2 regions of the Streptomyces durmitorensis genome follow, and region 1 is predicted to be linked to the other one. Evidence: riboswitches for the same ligand, from Rfam matches in the RefSeq annotation. Region 1 holds a riboswitch; the other holds the start of a gene.
The links. Region 1 has a riboswitch for glycine ahead of gcvP (aminomethyl-transferring glycine dehydrogenase). Riboswitches for the same ligand answer to the same signal wherever they lie in the genome.
Positions count from the first base shown of each region.

Region 1 (8,832 bases):
CGTCGGTGGCGATCCCGGTGCGTTGTCAGTGGCGTAGGGCAGCATCAGAGGTGTGAGAACCGCGCCCACGATTCTGCATCTCGACATGGATGCCTTCTACGCGTCTGCCGAGCAGGCCGCGAAGCCGAGTCTGCGCGGGAAAGCCGTGGTGGTGGGCGGGCTCGGACCGCGGGGTGTGGTGGCCACGGCCTCGTACGAAGCGCGGAAGTTCGGAGTGCACTCGGCGATGCCCATGGGGCAGGCGCGGCGCCTGGTGCCCAATGCTGCCTATCTGGTGCCGCGCTTCGCGCTCTACCGCGACATCAGCGACCAGGTGATGGCGCTGCTGCGGGACCTTTCGCCGCTGGTGGAGCCGCTCAGCCTGGACGAGGCCTTCGTCGACCTGGAGGCGGGCGGTGTGGCCGACGACCAGGCGTCGGCGCTCGCCGTGGGCGAGCGGTTGCGCGCGGACATCAAGGCGGTGACGGGGCTCGCGGGCTCGGTCGGGCTCGCCGCGTGCAAGATGCTCGCGAAGATTGCCTCGGAGGATGCCAAGCCGGACGGCCTGCGGCTCATAGTGCCGGGGACCGAGCGGGACCTGCTGGCGCCGATGCCGGTCCGGACCCTGCCCGGTGTCGGTCCTGCCACCGGGGACCATCTGCGGCGGGGCGGGATCATGACGGTCGGGGAGATCGCCGAGGCGGGCGAGGACGAGCTCGTCAGGCTCCTCGGGAAGTCGCACGGGAGCGCGCTGTACGCGATGGCGCTGGCGCGGGACGAGCGGCCCGTGGTGGCGGAGCGGGAGTCCAAGTCGGTCAGCGTCGAGGACACGTACGACGTGGACATCCATGACCGGGTACGCGTCAGGGGCGAGGTGGCGCGGCTCGCCGACCGCTGTGTGGAGCGGCTGCGGGCGGCAGGGCACTCGGGGCGGACCATCGTCCTGAAGGTGCGGCGCTTCGACTTCTCGACGCTGACGCGCTCCGAGACGCTGAGAGGGCCGACGGACGACCCTGGAGTGGTGCGGGAGGCCGCCGCGCGGCTGCTCGAGTCCGTGGACACCACCGGAGGCGTGCGGCTCCTTGGGGTGGGCGTCACGGGGCTCGCGGACTACACGCAGGAGGATCTCTTCGCGCAGGCCCAGGCACAGGCCGAGGCCGAGGAGGCCATGGAGACGCAGCGGGAGGCCGAGGCGCAGGCGCAGGGGGAGCGGGCCGGGGAGGCTCCGGCGGAAGCCGTGGGCGTGGGCGAGACGGTGGAGGTGCCGGTCGCTCCGGCCGAGCGGCGGTGGGCCGCCGGGCACGATGTGCGGCATGCCGAGTACGGGCACGGGTGGGTGCAGGGCAGCGGCCTGGGGCGGGTCACGGTGCGTTTCGAGACGCCGGAGTCGTCGGTTCCGGGGCGGGTGCGGACGTTCCGTACGGATGATCCGGAGCTGGAGCCCGCGGAGCCCTTGCCGCTGGTGGCCTCGCCTGAGGCGTTGGAGCCGCAGTGACGGCGGTACGGCGACGGCCGCGGTCGCCTGGGGCGGCCGGTGAAGGTCAGGGCGTCTCCCGGCCCGCGATGTGGCCGAAGTCCTGGTCCGGTGGGGGTGGGGACTGCGGGGGCGTGATGTCAAGGCCGTAGTGGTGGTAGAGCTGGAGTTCCTGTTCGGGGGAGAGGTGGCGGCCCACGCCGAAATCGGGGGCGTCCTTGATCAGGGAGCGCTCGAAGGGGATGCGCAGGGTGCCGTCGCTCGTGAGCTCGCTGGGCTCCAGGGGGACGAACGCGTCCCTGCTGAACAGACCGGTGCGTATGGCCGCCCACTCCGGGGCGCCGGTGGCGTCGTCGAGATAGACCTCGTCGATCGTGCCGATCTTCGCCCCGTTCCGGTCGAACGCCTTGCGGCCGATCAGGTTGCGCGGATCGATATCGGTCTGCACGGGCCCTCCAACTGGTCGAGGCTTGTCGAAGTGGGGCGTAACTCATCCTTGTTCGTTCGTAATCACTACGAAAGAGCACTTCGGGGCAGGCGGCCACTCGAGGGATCGGCCGCGGTCCTCGCTGGTAGGCTGGCGCTTGGCTGCTGACCCCGTGCGGGAGAGCTCTCCGGTGGAGACACCGGGGGCGCCGAAGGAGCAACTCCTCCCCGGAATCTCTCAGGCCCCTGTACCGCACGGACGAGGTCACTCTGGAAAGTAGGGCGGGCGTCGGGCGGGCACGTTCGAATCCCTTCCTCACCGACGGTGAAAGCCGGCACGGCGTCTCTCGCGAGGCACGGGCCGGTGAAGCTCTCAGGTTGAGATGACAGAGGGGGAGGCCGTCCGGGTACCCGCGCCGTGGTGCCCCTCGCAGGTCGCGTCAGACCAGGAGGCCTCCGCAATGACCGCCACCCCTCGTATCCCGCTCTCACAGCTCGAGCAGGGCATTCCCTTCGAGCAGCGGCACATCGGTCCCGATGTGGAAGCACGGGCCAAGATGCTCGCGCAGGTCGGATACGGCTCGCTCGACGAGCTGACCGCCGCCGCCGTGCCGGATGTGATCAAGAACGCCGAGGCGCTGAACCTGCCCGGAGCGCGTACCGAGGCCGAGGTCCTGGCCGAGCTGCGGTCCCTCGCGGACCGCAACCAGGTGCTTGATTCCATGATCGGGCTCGGTTACTACGGGACCTTCACTCCGCCCGTGATCCTGCGGAACGTCATGGAGAACCCGGCGTGGTACACCGCTTACACGCCGTACCAGCCCGAGATCTCCCAGGGACGGCTCGAGGCGCTCCTCAACTTCCAGACCGTCGTCGCCGAGCTGACCGGGCTTCCGACCTCCGGTGCCTCGCTGCTCGACGAGGGGACCGCCGCCGCCGAGGCCATGGCCCTGTCGCGGCGCATGGGCAAGGTCAAGAACGGCGTCTTCCTCGTCGATGCCGACACGCTGCCGCAGACCGTCGCCGTCATCCAGACCCGCGCCGAGCCGACCGGTGTCGAGGTCGTCGTCGCCGATCTGAGTGAGGGCATCCCGGCCGAGGTCGCCGAGCGCGGTGTCGTCGGCGTACTGATCCAGTACCCCGGAGCCTCCGGCGCCGTACGTGATATCAAGCCCCTCATCGAGCAGGCGCACGAGATCGGTGCCATCGTCTCCGTCGCCGCCGACCTGCTTGCCCTGACGCTGCTCACCTCGCCCGGCGAGCTGGGTGCCGACATCGCCGTCGGCACCACGCAGCGCTTCGGCGTCCCGATGGGCTTCGGCGGCCCGCACGCCGGCTACATGGCGGTGCGCGAGAAGTTCGCGCGCAGCCTGCCCGGGCGGCTCGTCGGCGTCTCCGTGGACGCGGACGGCAACAAGGCCTACCGGCTCGCGCTGCAGACCCGTGAGCAGCACATCCGCCGCGAGAAGGCCACCAGCAACATCTGTACCGCTCAGGTGCTGCTCGCCGTGATGGCCGGAATGTACGCCGTCTACCACGGGCCCGAGGGCCTCAAGGCGATCGCGCGGCGCACCCACCGCTATGCCACCGTGCTCGCCGCGGGGCTCAAGGCCGGCGGGGTCGAGGTCGTGCACGGCGCGTACTTCGACACCCTGACCGTGCGGGTGCCCGGCAAGGCCGAGGAGCTTGTCTCCGCGGCCCGCGAGGGCGGCGTCAACATCCACCAGATCGACGCCGACCATGTCTCCCTGGCCTGCGACGAGACCACCACGCGCAAGCAACTGACCGCGATCTGGACCGCGTTCGGGGTCGAGGCCGACATCGAGACGCTCGACGCGCAGACCGAGGACACGCTCCCCGGCGGCCTGCTGCGCTCCGACGAGTACCTGACGCACCCCGTCTTCCACCAGTACCGCTCCGAGACCGCCATGCTGCGCTACCTGCGCAAGCTGGCCGACCGCGACTACGCGCTCGACCGCGGCATGATCCCGCTGGGCTCCTGCACGATGAAGCTCAACGCGACCACGGAGATGGAGCCGGTCACCTGGCCCGAGTTCGGGCAGCTGCACCCCTTCGCGCCCGCCCAGCAGGCGCAGGGCTATCTGACGCTCATCCGTGAGCTGGAGGAGCGGCTCGCCGAGGTCACCGGCTACGACAAGGTCTCGCTGCAGCCCAACGCGGGTTCGCAGGGCGAGCTTGCCGGACTGCTCGCGGTGCGCGGCTACCACCGCGCCAACGGCGACGAGCAGCGCACCGTCTGCCTCATCCCGTCCTCCGCGCACGGCACGAACGCCGCGAGCGCCGTGATGGCCGGCATGAAGGTCGTCGTCGTGAAGACCAGCGACGACGGCGAGATCGACGTCGAGGACCTGCGCGCCAAGATCGAGAAGCATCGCGACGAGCTGTCCGTGCTCATGATCACCTACCCGTCCACGCACGGCGTGTTCGAGGAGCACGTCGCCGACATCTGCGCCCAGGTGCACGAGGCGGGCGGCCAGGTCTACGTCGACGGGGCGAACCTCAACGCCCTGGTGGGCCTCGCCCAGCCCGGCAAGTTCGGCGGCGACGTCTCGCACCTGAACCTGCACAAGACCTTCTGCATCCCGCACGGCGGCGGTGGCCCCGGCGTCGGTCCTGTCGGTGTGCGCGAGCACCTCGCGCCGTACCTGCCCAACCACCCGCTGCAGCCCGCCGCGGGTCCCGAGACGGGCGTCGGTCCGATCTCCGCCGCTCCGTGGGGCTCCGCGGGAATCCTGCCGATCTCCTGGGCGTACGTACGCCTCATGGGCGGCGAGGGGCTCAAGCGCGCCACGCAGGTCGCCGTGCTCTCCGCGAACTACATCGCCAAGCGCCTGGAGCCGCACTACCCGGTGCTCTACACCGGTCCCGGCGGGCTCGTCGCGCACGAGTGCATCATCGATCTGCGCCCGCTGAGCAAGGCGACCGGTGTCAGCGTCGACGACATCGCCAAGCGGCTCATCGACTACGGCTTCCACGCGCCGACCATGTCGTTCCCGGTCGCGGGGACGCTGATGATCGAGCCGACCGAGAGCGAGGACCTGGTCGAGATCGACCGGTTCTGCGAGGCGATGATCAACATTCGCGCCGAGATCGAGAAGGTCGGCGGCGAGTGGCCGGCCGAGGACAACCCGCTGCGGAACGCCCCGCACACCGCTGCCGCGCTCGGCGGTGAGTGGGAGCACGCCTACAGCCGCGAGGAGGCGGTCTTCCCGGCCGGCGTCGTGGCCGCGGACAAGTACTGGCCGCCGGTGCGCCGCATCGACCAGGCGTACGGCGACCGGAATCTGGTCTGCTCCTGCCCGCCGCTGGATGCGTACGAGGACTGATATCGGGTCCCGAACATGCGTGGGGGCCGGTCCGGAGGTTGTTGCTCCGGGTCGGCCCCTTTGTTCTGTGTGCCGTGTGTCGCCGCGTCAGGCGGCGGTCATGATCTCGTCCGTGCCCAGTGGCCTGTGCGGAGCGATGATCTGGCCGTCCGGCAGCAGCTCACCGGTGTCCTCGAAGAGCAGGACGCCGTTGCACAGCAGGCTCCAGCCCTGCTCCGGGTGGCTCGCCATGAGGAGCGCGGCTTCCCGGTCGGCGGAGTCGGCTGTCGGGCACGGTGGTTGGTGCTGGCACATGGAAGGGTTCTTTCGCTGCGATGTGATGGCTGTGACGTCTGCCTTGCGGCTCGATGCGGTGTTCATGGCCGCCCCCCGTTTAGTCGGTCCGGTCCCAGTGTTGCCCTACGGCAGTCAATCCGCAGGGATTTGGCTGCAGCGCTCCTTACTGCTTAATGACGTATCACCCGCCCGGACGGTTCAGCCCAACTGCACTGTCTCTTCGGGTGGTTCGGGGTGGTCATACCGGGCTAGTCCGTATGGGCATCCGTACGTGCATCTGTACGTGCATCTGTACGGGCACAGGACGCGCCGGGCCCCGCGGCCGGGAACGGCGGCGGGGCACGTGAACGTAGGGCGGGGTCAGGCGGGTGAGCCGAGCAGCGGTGCCGGGGCCATGCGGTGGGTGAGGACCTTGAGGAGCTCCGCGGCGCGGTGCGGGCGGTGTGCCGCGATGCCGGGAGGCGCGGGCGCCAGGGGCACGAGGATGTCGGAGGGCGCGAGATGACCGCCCGCGCCGTCCGCCGTGCAGTCGCCGTGCAGCCAGAGTGTCAGCATGTAGAGCTCGGGTACGGACAACAGGCGGGGCTGGTAGGGCATCGGCATCGCCTCGGCATGGCGCAGGGCGCGCTCGGTGGACGCGATGTAGGGGCCCTCGAAGAAGTGGGAGAAGGTCCATCCGTCAGGTGTCAGCATCGTGTCCGCCGCGGCGACGGCTCGCTCGCCGGAGCGGATCAGGAAGCGCCACCCGGCGAGCCGGGTGGGCGATGTGCCCGACGGGGCGATCCGGTCAAGCACGTGGACGGGCAACGGGAGTTCGGGGCTCGTCGGTCCCTGCGCGGCGCGCAGGGACGGGGTGCGGGCTTCGCGTACGGCGGTGGGTGAACCGAGTGCCGCGAGGACGCTGCGCAGGGCGGGCGCGGGAGCCGGGGGGACTTGCAGCGGCATGATGGGTCGCCTCTCTCATTCGACAGGCACGGTGGAACGAGGACAGGTGCGGACGTCGCTGTCTGCTCCGAAGTCAGAGGGGGCGGGGGCAGGGGACCGCGAGCGCCAACTCTCTGCCTCGTTCGCGGAGTTTATACGACACGTGTTCAGGCATTGTTTCGTCTAACCGCACCGGATATTGCCTGCAAGGCGATATCCGGTCGCCATTTTGCGGGCTTTATCCCGATTCCAGAAGAGTCCGGGCGTTTGACCTCGGCACCCTTCTCGGGAGCGGACGGCCGATTCTCATCGGTGTTTTTCACCAGGGTGCGGTGCGAGGATTCCCCGACGTCCGTTCATGCCTGGTGAATGTGCCGCACGGATCGTGGGTCGAGCGTACTGGTCCGGAGGCATGTGCGGGGCGTTATCGATCACATTGCAGGGCATCATCCTGGGCATCATCCACCGAGACGCAGCGGCCGGATCATTGGCTGTCCATCCGAGGAGGGGACGCTTCGATGGGGGAGAAGGTCGTAGCAGGAACGTTTGACCTGGCTGAGCGGAGCCGGTACCGGGCCAAGCTCAGGGAGTGTCTCGCGGGGCTCCGGAGGCTGTTGGACGAGGAGCGGTTCGACCGGCCCAAGAACCTGATGGGTGTGGAGATAGAGCTGAATCTCGCGGGCCCCGACGGCATGCCGAGAATGCTGAATGCGGAAGTACTGGAACGCATCGCGAGCCGTGACTTCCAGACGGAACTCGGAATGTTCAATCTTGAAGTCAATATCGCACCGCACCGATTGGGCGGACGTGTGCTCGACCGGCTCGCCGAGGAGCTGCGCACCGGCCTCGCCTATGCCCACCGCAAAGCGAACGAGGTGAACGCGGGCATCGTGATGATCGGCATTCTGCCGACGCTCGCGCACCACGACCTGGTCTCGGGAAACCTCTCCGACGTCGACCGCTACGCGCTGCTCAACGACCAGATCGTGGCCGCGCGCGGCGAGGACTTCGTCCTGGACATCCAGGGCGTGGAGCGGCTGACCTGCACGTCGGGGTCGATCGCGCCCGAAGCGGCGTGCACATCCGTGCAGTTGCACCTCCAGGTCACGCCGGGCAGGTTCGCCGACGTGTGGAACGCGGCGCAGGCCGTCGCCGCCGCGCAGATCGCCGTCGGCGCCAACGCGCCGTTCCTGTTCGGGCGTGAGCTGTGGCGCGAGTCGCGGCCACCGCTGTTCCTCCAGTCCACCGACACCCGCCCGCCCGAACTCCAGGCGCAGGGCGTGCGGCCGCGGACCTGGTTCGGGGAGCGCTGGATCAGCGACGCGTACGAGCTCTTCGAGGAGAACCTGCGCTACTTTCCCGCGCTGCTTCCCCTCATGGACGACGAGAACCCGCTGGAGGTGCTCGACGACGGCCGGGTGCCGCAGCTCGGCGAACTCGTCCTGCACAACGGCACCGTGTACCGCTGGAACCGCCCCGTGTACGGCATCGCCGACGGGGTCCCGCACCTGCGCGTGGAGAACCGCGTCCTGCCCGCGGGCCCCACCGTCACCGACGTCATCGCCAACGCGGCCTTCTACTACGGCGTCGTACGCGCCCTGGCGGAGGAACCGAGGCCCGTGTGGACCCGGCTGCCCTTCGAGGCCGCGGCCGCCAACTTCGACACCGCCTGCCGCGACGGCATCGAGGCCCGTCTGCGGTGGCCCCGGCGCGGCCGGTACGGAGGGGTGGTCGAGGTGCCCGCGGTCGCTCTCGTGCGCGACGAGCTGCTGCCGCTCGCCGCGGCCGGGCTCGACGCGTGGGGAGTCGAGCCCGCCGACCGGGACTTCTATCTCGGCGTCATCGAGGAGCGGTGCAGGCGGCGGGTGAACGGGGCGTCCTGGCAGGCGGCGACGTACCACCAGGCCCTGGAGACCGGGCTCGAACGCGAGGACGCGCTCGCCGCGACCACCCGGCGCTACGCCGAGCTGATGCATGCGGGGGACCCGGTGCACACCTGGCCGGTGGGGCTGCCCGAGCCGGCGGTGCTGAGCTGAGCCTTCAGGGCTCAGCCGTGGCTGCCCGCCTCCATGATGGCCTTGAGGATGACCGCGTGGATCTGGGCCGGGTCGTCGACCTGGTGACCTGATCCGCCGGTCGCCTCCGCGATCTGCACGACCTCCTCCTTGTCCGCGTTCGGGCCGACCGCGATGGCGATGAGCGGCACCGGGCGCTTGGGGTCGGAGAGGTTCTCCAGCTGCGAGACGAGGTTGCTGCGGGAGAGGGATCCGGGGTCCTGGTTGGCGCCGTCCGTGAGCACCACGAGCGCGTTGAACTTGCCCTTCGCGTACGTGGACGCGGCTTCCTTGTACGCCGCCAGCGTGGTGTCGTACAGGCCGGTCGCGCCGCCCGGGATGGGCGCCAGGT
Region 1 is NZ_CP097289.1:7,883,674-7,892,505, forward strand. Features, by position in the region: partial or broken gene M4V62_RS35280 (DNA polymerase IV) at 53-1,605, shown strand; gene M4V62_RS35285 (PRC-barrel domain-containing protein) at 1,521-1,901, opposite strand; glycine riboswitch at 2,046-2,143, shown strand; gene gcvP (aminomethyl-transferring glycine dehydrogenase) at 2,341-5,226, shown strand; gene M4V62_RS35295 (DUF5999 family protein) at 5,314-5,520, opposite strand; gene M4V62_RS35300 (hypothetical protein) at 5,863-6,447, opposite strand; gene M4V62_RS35305 (glutamate-cysteine ligase family protein) at 6,945-8,462, shown strand; gene M4V62_RS35310 (substrate-binding and VWA domain-containing protein) at 8,474-8,832, opposite strand, start outside.

Region 2 (8,832 bases), 4.7 Mb from region 1:
TTAACCGCCCCTTCGCGATGACCCGCTGACCCGGTGGCCCCGGGTCATGAAACCAGCTTAAGCGGCGATCCTGACGCCGACTTGACGTACGGCACCCTCACACACGTACCTGCACATGTCCTTACACAGGTCCGTGCTCGTGCCCCGGGCTCCGGCCGAAGAAAGGCCTGACCCGCTCGCGCAGCCAGTCCCCGACCGGATCCTGGGCCACGTCGAGCAGCACCAGGTTCACCGGCCAGGCCACCGGGGCCTGGCCAAGAGCACGACCCACGGCCTCCATCGGCAGCTCGCGCGCGTTGCCCTCCCAGGAGGTCAGTTCGACGCCGACGAACAGCGTGGGGTCCTCGCCCTCGACGCTCGCCAGGCAGCGGCGTGCGCTCAGGACGACCCCGGTGGCCTCGAACTCACGGGCGGCGGCGGACAGGAAGTCCACCGGGTCCTCCTGCCAGTCCGGTTCGAAGAGGCGTACGCGGCCGCCGCTCGCGGGCCCGTCCAGCGGGGTGCGCCCGGCGCGGCAGAGCTCGGCGACGGCAGGCGGCGGCAGCGGGACCCCGACCGTGCCGTCCGGGTTGACCGCGATGCCCAGCTGCGGGGGCAGGCCGCGCGCGAACTCCACGGCGGGCGCCACGGTGCAGCCCATCCGGCCGCCGGTGGCCTGCTGGAACTGCTGCTCGGAGCTGAAGACGGGGACGTAGGCCTGGCCCTCGATCTCCAGCGTGGGCAGGTCCAGGGTGCCGCTGTCCGGGGCTCCGCCGTTCGGCAGCGGGACCCAGACGTGGCTGCGGCCGAGCACCTCGACGATGCGGGCCCCCGCGGAGGCACCGGTCGGGGGCGCCCCCGGCGTGGCCAGCGATGCCGCCAGCACCTCTTCGAGTTCGTTGCCCGGCCATCCTCCGTAGGGATGGGCGTGTGCCTGCGCCGGAAAGTCCATCTCTTTAACCCCTGCTCGGTCCCGCTCTGCCTGCGGCACGACCCTAACGTGGCGGCGGGCGGCTCAGTCGCCGAAGCCGATCCCCCGCAGCACGCCCGCCGCCGTCCGGTCGAGCAGCACCGCCGAGCCGCAGCCGCGCGGCAGATCGCCCCGCTCGGCGGCGCCGACCAGGCGGCCGACCGTCCTGCGGTGGCGCGCGAAGGCGTACCGCGACACGCCGCGGCCGCGCGAGAGCTGGCCCTCTATGGCGGTGTCCGGCGGCACGTCGAGCAGCAGCAGGTGCAGCGTCGTGCCGCGCCGCGCGGCCTCGCGGGCCAGCCAGCGGCGCACCCAGGTCTGGGTGCCGCAGTCGTGCACCACGACGCTCTCGCCGGAGCGCAGGGCCCTGCGCAGCCCCGCGTAGTGCGCGAGGCGCACCAGGGGGCGGTACACCGCGTACGGCAGCAGACCCGGCATGCGCCGGGCCCAGCGGTCGCGGGTGTCCTGCGAGTCGATGCGCGGGCCCGTGACGGCTCTGCGCATCAGCGTGGACTTGCCGCTGCCCGGCAGCCCGGAGACGACGATCAGGTCGCCGTCGCCGAACGTCAGCCGGTGCGGGCTGTGACCGGCCCGCTGCCGCAGGTCGCGGACGACGGCCGTCGGCAGGGCGCCGCAGCTCTCCCTGGTGGGGGCGGCGGCCTGTTTGGGCAGGGCCACCCCTGTGTTGGTCGCGTAGACACTCGTCCTGCGCACCGTGATCGGCCTCCCCATAGCGGTCACGTACCTGCTTCCCGCAGCTTCCCCGGCAAGTGTAAAGAGAAGGTAATGCGGCACAAGGGCATTACTGGACTGGCACTGCCCTGTGACGCGGGCGCGTGCAATGATGTGCCCGCAAACTCCATACAGGCCGTTTGAATCCGCGCGGGAGAGTCCCCGGCCATCGTCGTACGACGTTATGACGCACCGGGGCGCCGAAGGAGCAAGTCCCTCCCTTGAATCTCTCAGGCCCCGTACCGCGCGGGCGAGGCACATCTGAAAAGCGGGCCGCCCCGGCGGCTCCACCCAAGGTGCAAGTCATGACCCCCTGTACGTGCGGGTCGTGGTGAACCTCTCAGGTTCCGATGACAGATGGGGAGGATCGACCTCGCCCGTCATGCCCTGGGAGTTCCACGTATGAGTACCGCCCCCCGTCTGACTGCCCTCGATGCCGTGCATCGCGCGCTCGGCGCGACCATGACCGACTTCGCGGGCTGGGACATGCCGCTGCGCTACGGCAGCGAGCGTGACGAGCACATCGCCGTCCGCACCAAGGCCGGTCTCTTCGACCTCTCCCACATGGGCGAGATCACGGTCACAGGCCCCGAGGCCGTGGACTTCCTGAACTTCTCGCTGGTCGGCAACATCGGCTCCATCGGTGTCGGCCGCGCCCGCTACACGATGATCGTCGACGCGGACGGCGGCATTCTGGACGACCTGATCGTCTACCGCCTCGGCGAGGCCGAGGCCCCCGAGTACATGGTGGTCGCCAACGCCTCGAACGCGCAGGTCGTGCTCGACGCGCTCACCGCCCGCGCCGACGGCTTCGACGCCGAGGTCCGCGACGACCGCGACGCGTACGCCCTGCTCGCCGTCCAGGGTCCCGAGTCCCCCGGCATCCTGAAGTCACTCACGGACGCCGACCTGGACGGCCTGAAGTACTACGCGGGCCTGCCCGGCACGGTCGCCGGTGTCCCCGCGCTGATCGCCCGCACGGGCTACACCGGCGAGGACGGCTTCGAGCTCTTCGTCGCGCCCGGCGACGCCGAGAAGCTCTGGGGCGCACTCATGGAGGCCGGCGAGCCCGTCGGCCTGGTCCCGGCCGGGCTCTCCTGCCGCGACACGCTCCGCCTTGAGGCGGGCATGCCGCTGTACGGGCACGAGCTGACCGCTGAGCTGACGCCCTTCGACGCCGGTCTCGGCCGGGTCGTGAAGTTCGAGAAGACCTCGCAGTCCGACACCTTCGTGGGGCGCGCCGCGCTCGCGGCCGCCGCCGAGCGCGCCGAGACCGCTCCCCCGCGCAAGCTGGTGGGCCTGGTCGCCGCGGGCCGCCGCGTCCCGCGCGCGGGCTTCTCCGTGGTGGCGGACGGCAAGGTCATCGGCGAGGTCACCTCCGGCGCCCCGTCCCCGACGCTTGGCAAGCCGATCGCCATCGCGTACGTCGACGCGGCGCACGCCGCCCCCGGCACCGAGGGCGTGGGCGTGGACATCCGGGGCACGCACGAGCCGTACGAGGTCGTGGCGCTGCCGTTCTACAAGCGCCAGAAGTGACACCCCGCACAACAGCCTCGTTCATCAGCACTCCCCCGCGTACAGGAGAATTCAGGTCATGAGCAACCCCCAGCAGCTGCGTTACAGCAAGGAGCACGAGTGGCTCTCGGCCGTCGTGGAAGGTGTGGCCACCGTCGGCATCACCGAGCACGCGGCCAACGCGCTCGGTGACGTCGTCTTCGCCCAGCTCCCCGAGGTCGGCGAGACGGTGACCGCGGGCGAGACCTGCGGCGAGCTCGAGTCGACGAAGTCCGTCAGCGACCTGTACTCGCCGGTGACCGGTGAGGTCGTCGAGTCGAACCAGGACGTCGTGGAGGACCCGTCGCTGGTCAACTCCGCGCCCTTCGAGGGCGGCTGGCTGTTCAAGGTGCGTGTCGCGGATGAGCCGCAGGACCTGCTCTCCGCCGACGAGTACACCGAGTTTTCCGGCAGCTGAAGCCTCCTAAAGACCCCTAGGGACCACCTGATGTCGCTTCTCAACACCCCTCTCCACGAGCTGGACCCGGACGTCGCCGCCGCCGTCGACGCCGAGCTCCACCGCCAGCAGTCCACCCTGGAAATGATCGCCTCGGAGAACTTCGCTCCGGTCGCCGTCATGGAGGCCCAGGGCACGGTCCTGACCAACAAGTACGCCGAGGGCTACCCCGGCCGCCGCTACTACGGCGGCTGCGAGCACGTCGACGTCACCGAGCAGATCGCGATCGACCGGATCAAGGACCTGTTCGGCGCCGAGTACGCCAACGTCCAGCCGCACTCCGGCGCCTCCGCCAACCAGGCCGCCCTCTTCGCCATCGCCAAGCCCGGCGACACGATCCTCGGCCTGGATCTGGCGCACGGCGGCCACCTCACGCACGGCATGCGCCTGAACTTCTCCGGCAAGCAGTTCAACGTGGTCGCGTACCACGTGGACGAGGCCGGTCTGGTGGACATGGCCGAGGTCGAGCGCCTGGCCAAGGAGAACAGCCCGAAGGTGATCATCGCGGGCTGGTCCGCCTACCCGCGCCAGCTGGACTTCGCGGAGTTCCGCCGGATCGCCGACGAGGTCGGCGCGTACCTGTGGGTCGACATGGCGCACTTCGCCGGGCTCGTCGCCGCAGGGCTGCACCCGAACCCGGTGCCGTACGCGGACGTGGTCACCTCCACGACGCACAAGACGCTCGGCGGCCCGCGCGGCGGCGTCATCCTGGCCCGCAGCAAGGAGTTCGCCAAGAAGCTGAACTCCGCGGTCTTCCCCGGCTTCCAGGGCGGCCCCCTGGAGCACGTGATCGCGGCCAAGGCCGTCTCCTTCAAGGTCGCGGCCTCCGAGGAGTTCAAGGAGCGCCAGCAGCGCACCCTGGACGGCGCCCGCATCCTGGCCGAGCGCCTGGTGCAGGACGACGCGAAGGCCGTCGGCGTCGACGTCCTGTCCGGCGGCACGGACGTGCACCTGGTCCTGGTGGACCTGCGCAACTCCGAGCTCGACGGCCAGCAGGCCGAGGACCGCCTCCACGAGGTCGGCATCACGGTCAACCGCAACGCGGTCCCGAACGACCCGCGCCCCCCGATGGTCACCTCGGGCCTGCGGATCGGTACGCCCGCGCTCGCGACCCGTGGCTTCCAGGAGGACGACTTCCGTGAGGTCGCCGACGTCATCGCCGAGGCGCTGAAGCCGGGCGACGTCGACACGGAGTCGCTCAAGGCCCGCGTCTCGGCCTTGGCAGCCAAGCACCCGCTGTACCCCAACCTGTAGCATTTTCGTACGCTTTCCTTCGTACGAATCTTCGGGGCACCGCGCACACTGGACAGTGAAGACAGTGAGTGCGGTGCCCCGGCTCATGCCCCGCGTTCGTAGTTTTCTGCACCACCCCGGCAGACAACGGCGTCTACCAACCACCATTGGAGTTTCTCGTGGCCCTCTCGGTCTTCGACCTGTTCTCGATCGGCATCGGCCCGTCCAGCTCCCACACGGTCGGTCCCATGCGCGCCGCCCGCATCTTCGCGAGCCGCCTCAAGAACGAGGGCCTGATGGCCCACACCACCGCCATACGCGCCGAGCTCTACGGCTCCCTCGGCGCGACGGGCCACGGCCACGGCACCCCGAAGGCGGTCCTTCTCGGCCTGGAGGGCGAGTCCCCGCGCGAGGTCGACGTCGAGTCCGCCGACGACCGCATCGAACAGATCAAGAGCACGGGCCGCCTCAACCTCCTCGGCATGCACGAGATCGACTTCGACTTCGACGAGGACCTGGTCCTGCACCGCCGCAAGGCCCTGCCGTACCACGCCAACGGCATGACGATCTTCGCGTACGACCGTGAGGGCGCCCTCGTCCTGGAGAAGACGTACTACTCCGTGGGCGGCGGCTTCGTGGTCGACGAGGACGCGGTGGCCGGCGAGAACCCGATCGTGCCGGACGACACGGTGCTGAAGCACCCCTTCCGCACGGGTGACGAGCTCCTGCGCCTGGCCTCCGAGACCGGCCTTTCCATCTCCGCTCTGATGCTGGAGAACGAGAAGGCCTGGCGCACCGAGGCGGAGATCCGCGAGGGCCTGCTCGACATCTGGCGCGTGATGCAGGCGTGCGTCTCGCGCGGCATGTCCCGCGAGGGCATCCTGCCGGGCGGCCTCAAGGTCCGCCGCCGCGCGGCCAACTCCGCGCGCCAGCTGCGCGCCGAGGGCGATCCGCAGGCCCGCGCCATGGAGTGGATCACGCTGTACGCGATGGCGGTGAACGAGGAGAACGCCGCGGGCGGCCGTGTCGTGACCGCCCCGACGAACGGCGCCGCGGGGATCATCCCGGCGGTCCTGCACTACTACATGAACTTCGTGGCCGGCGGGTCCTCCCAGGAGGAGCGGGAGGACGGCGTGGTCCGCTTCCTGCTCGCGGCCGGCGCGATCGGCATGCTCTTCAAGGAGAACGCCTCGATCTCCGGCGCCGAGGTCGGCTGCCAGGGCGAGGTCGGCTCCGCCTGCTCGATGGCGGCGGGCGCCTTCGCCGAGGTGCTCGGCGGCAGCCCCGAGCAGGTCGAGAACGCCGCGGAGATCGGCATGGAGCACAACCTCGGCCTGACCTGCGACCCGGTCGGCGGGCTCGTCCAGATCCCGTGCATCGAGCGCAACGGCATGGCGGCCGTGAAGGCCGTGACCGCGGCGAAGATGGCGATGCGCGGCGACGGCAGCCACAAGGTCTCCCTCGACAAGGTCATCAAGACCATGAAGGAGACCGGGGCCGACATGAGCGTCAAGTACAAGGAGACGGCGCGGGGCGGGCTCGCGGTGAACATCATCGAGTGCTGAGCCTGCGACAGGGCTCGCCTAGCAGGTGGCGACAGGGCTCTCCTAGCAGGTGGCGTCGGGGCGGACCGGCTTCAGGTCGGTGAGGTAGGCGTCGACGGCGTCCGTGACGCAGGCGCTGCTGCGGCCGTACGCGGTGTGGCCCAGGCCCTCGTAGGTCAGGAGCATCCCGCCGGGGAACTGGTCCGCCAGGCTCTCGGCCTCCTCGTACGGGGTGGCCGGGTCGCCGGTGGTGCCGAGGCCAGTCCTCGCAGGAGAGTTCGTCGGTCACGCTCGTGGTGCCGTAGCCGTGGGCCGCCCAGGCCGCGATGGAGAGGCCGAGGCCCGTCGGCCCCGCCCTGTGCCCCCTGCCCCCAGCACCCAGCACCGTGCTCACCGCGCGAAGAACAACGCCTCCGCGCCCACCGGCCGGTACCCCGCCGCCTGAAAGGCCCGCACACTGCGTGCGTTGCCCGCGGACTGCTGCGACCACACCGGGGATCCGCCGGGCACCAGATGCCGGGCGGCGAGCGCGAGCGCCCGGCCGAGCCCCCGGTGCCGTACGTCCTCCTCGACCTCGATCGCTGCCTCCCAGCGCCCGGCGAGCCCGCGCCCGAGCACGAGGACGCCGCCGCCCGCGCAGGCCCATACCCGCACGTCGTCGCGGCGCTTGCGGGCCCGTACCACCCGGGGGTGGTCCGGGTCGTCGATCTCGCGCAGGCCGAGGGCCGGTTCGGGGCCGCCCGGCAGGGCGTCGGCCACGGTCAGGAGGTCGGTGGTGTCCGTCGCGCGTCCCGTGCGCGCCAGGAAGGCGGCGAGGAACAGGGGGTTCATCGTGGCGGCCAGCGGATCGCAGTCGAGCGCGGCGAGGGTGTCGTGCACCCATGCCGGGTCCTCGTCCGTGAAGACCACCGAGTGCGCGGTGAAGGCGATCACGCCCGCGTCGCGGTGGCAGGGCTGCGGCACGACGGTGGTGGTGCCGTCGGGCGGCGGGAACCGCCCGTGGGCCGCCGCGTCGAGGATCGCCCCGAGCGTGGCAGGGGTGCTGGCCATGGGCGTACTCCTTGTGATCGCGTCCCCGGACGGCCGATACCCTAGCCCTCGTCAGTAGTGCACCAAGAAGGGGTGGATCCGGTGGCGGACATCGAGGAAGCGCGCAAGACGTTCGACCAGTTCGACGCGGACGGCGACGGCTTCATCACGGCGGCCGAGTGGAAGTCGGCGATGGCGAAGATGGGGGACTTCTACGTCACCGAGACGGTGGCCGAGGCCGTGATCGGCACGAAGGACACCGACAAGGACAAGCGTCTCTCCTTCGACGAGTTCTGGGCGAGCCTTAACAAGTAGCGGCCTGAACAATTAGCGGGACACGACGCGGAAGGGGTCCGGCACGCGCGAGCGCCGGGCCCCTTCCGCGTACCTCAGCGGGCGCGCCGCGCCGCCCGCACGCTCCACCGGCCCTCGGTGCGCTCGAGCCGCACCGGGTGGTCGAAGCACTTGCTGATCTGATCGCTGGTCAGTACGTCGTCCACGGCGCCGGAGGCGAGCGCGCGGCCGTCGCGAAGCAGCAGCGCGTGCGTCGTACCGGCCGGGAGCTCCTCCAGGTGGTGCGTGACCAGGACCGTGGCGAGCTCGGGGTGTGTCTCGCGCAGGGTGTCCAGGCTGTCGAGGAGGCGTTCGCGGCCCGCGAGGTCCAGCCCGGTGGCCGGTTCGTCGAGCAGCACGAGCCGCGGCCTCGGCATCAGCGAGCGCGCGATCAGGGTCCGTCCGCGCTCGCCCTGCGAGAGCGTGGGCCAGCGCGCGTCCGTGCGGTGCGCGAGGCCGAGCATGGCGATCAGGCGGTCGGCCTGCTCCTCCTGCTCGGGTGTGGGGCGCCAACGGGGCAGCGGTTCCACGCTGTTGGTGAGCCCGGTGAGGACGACGTCGCGCACGCGCAGGGGTGAGCGCAGCGGGTGACGCGGGTTCACATGACCTACGTACGCGCGGAGTTCGCGCAGGTCGACGCTGCCCAGGCGACGGCCGAGCACCTCGACCGTGCCGTGCGTGGGGTGGGTGACGGCGCCGCAGAGGCCGAGCAGGGTCGACTTGCCCGCGCCGTTCGCGCCGAGCAGCGCCCAGTGCTCGCCGGGGCGGACGGTGAGGGTGACCTCTTCGAGGATGGGGCGCCCCTCGCGCACGACGGTGACGGTGTCGGCGTGCAGGACCGGGGTCATCGGGCGACCGCCGCTCGGTTGACCGCCGCTCGGTTGACCGCCGCGAGCACGGCCTGCACGGACGCGGTCAGGACCGAGGTGTCCAGGCCCGCGCCCCAGCGCACGGCATCGCCCACCCGGCACTCCGCGTACGCGATGGCCTCGCTGCCGCCG
Region 2 is NZ_CP097289.1:3,203,766-3,212,597, forward strand. Features, by position in the region: gene M4V62_RS14160 (enhanced serine sensitivity protein SseB) at 122-931, opposite strand; gene M4V62_RS14165 (AAA family ATPase) at 995-1,681, opposite strand; glycine riboswitch at 1,823-1,936, shown strand; glycine riboswitch at 1,937-2,048, shown strand; gene gcvT (glycine cleavage system aminomethyltransferase GcvT) at 2,084-3,217, shown strand; gene gcvH (glycine cleavage system protein GcvH) at 3,276-3,653, shown strand; gene glyA (serine hydroxymethyltransferase) at 3,684-4,946, shown strand; gene M4V62_RS14185 (L-serine ammonia-lyase) at 5,105-6,490, shown strand; gene M4V62_RS14190 (alpha/beta hydrolase) at 6,533-6,679, opposite strand; gene M4V62_RS14195 (GNAT family N-acetyltransferase) at 6,860-7,519, opposite strand; gene M4V62_RS14200 (EF-hand domain-containing protein) at 7,601-7,813, shown strand; gene M4V62_RS14205 (ABC transporter ATP-binding protein) at 7,888-8,679, opposite strand; gene leuA (2-isopropylmalate synthase) at 8,676-8,832, opposite strand, start outside.
Region 2: linked by a shared signal. The riboswitch ahead of gcvT (glycine cleavage system aminomethyltransferase GcvT) and the one ahead of gcvP (aminomethyl-transferring glycine dehydrogenase) in region 1 are both predicted to bind glycine.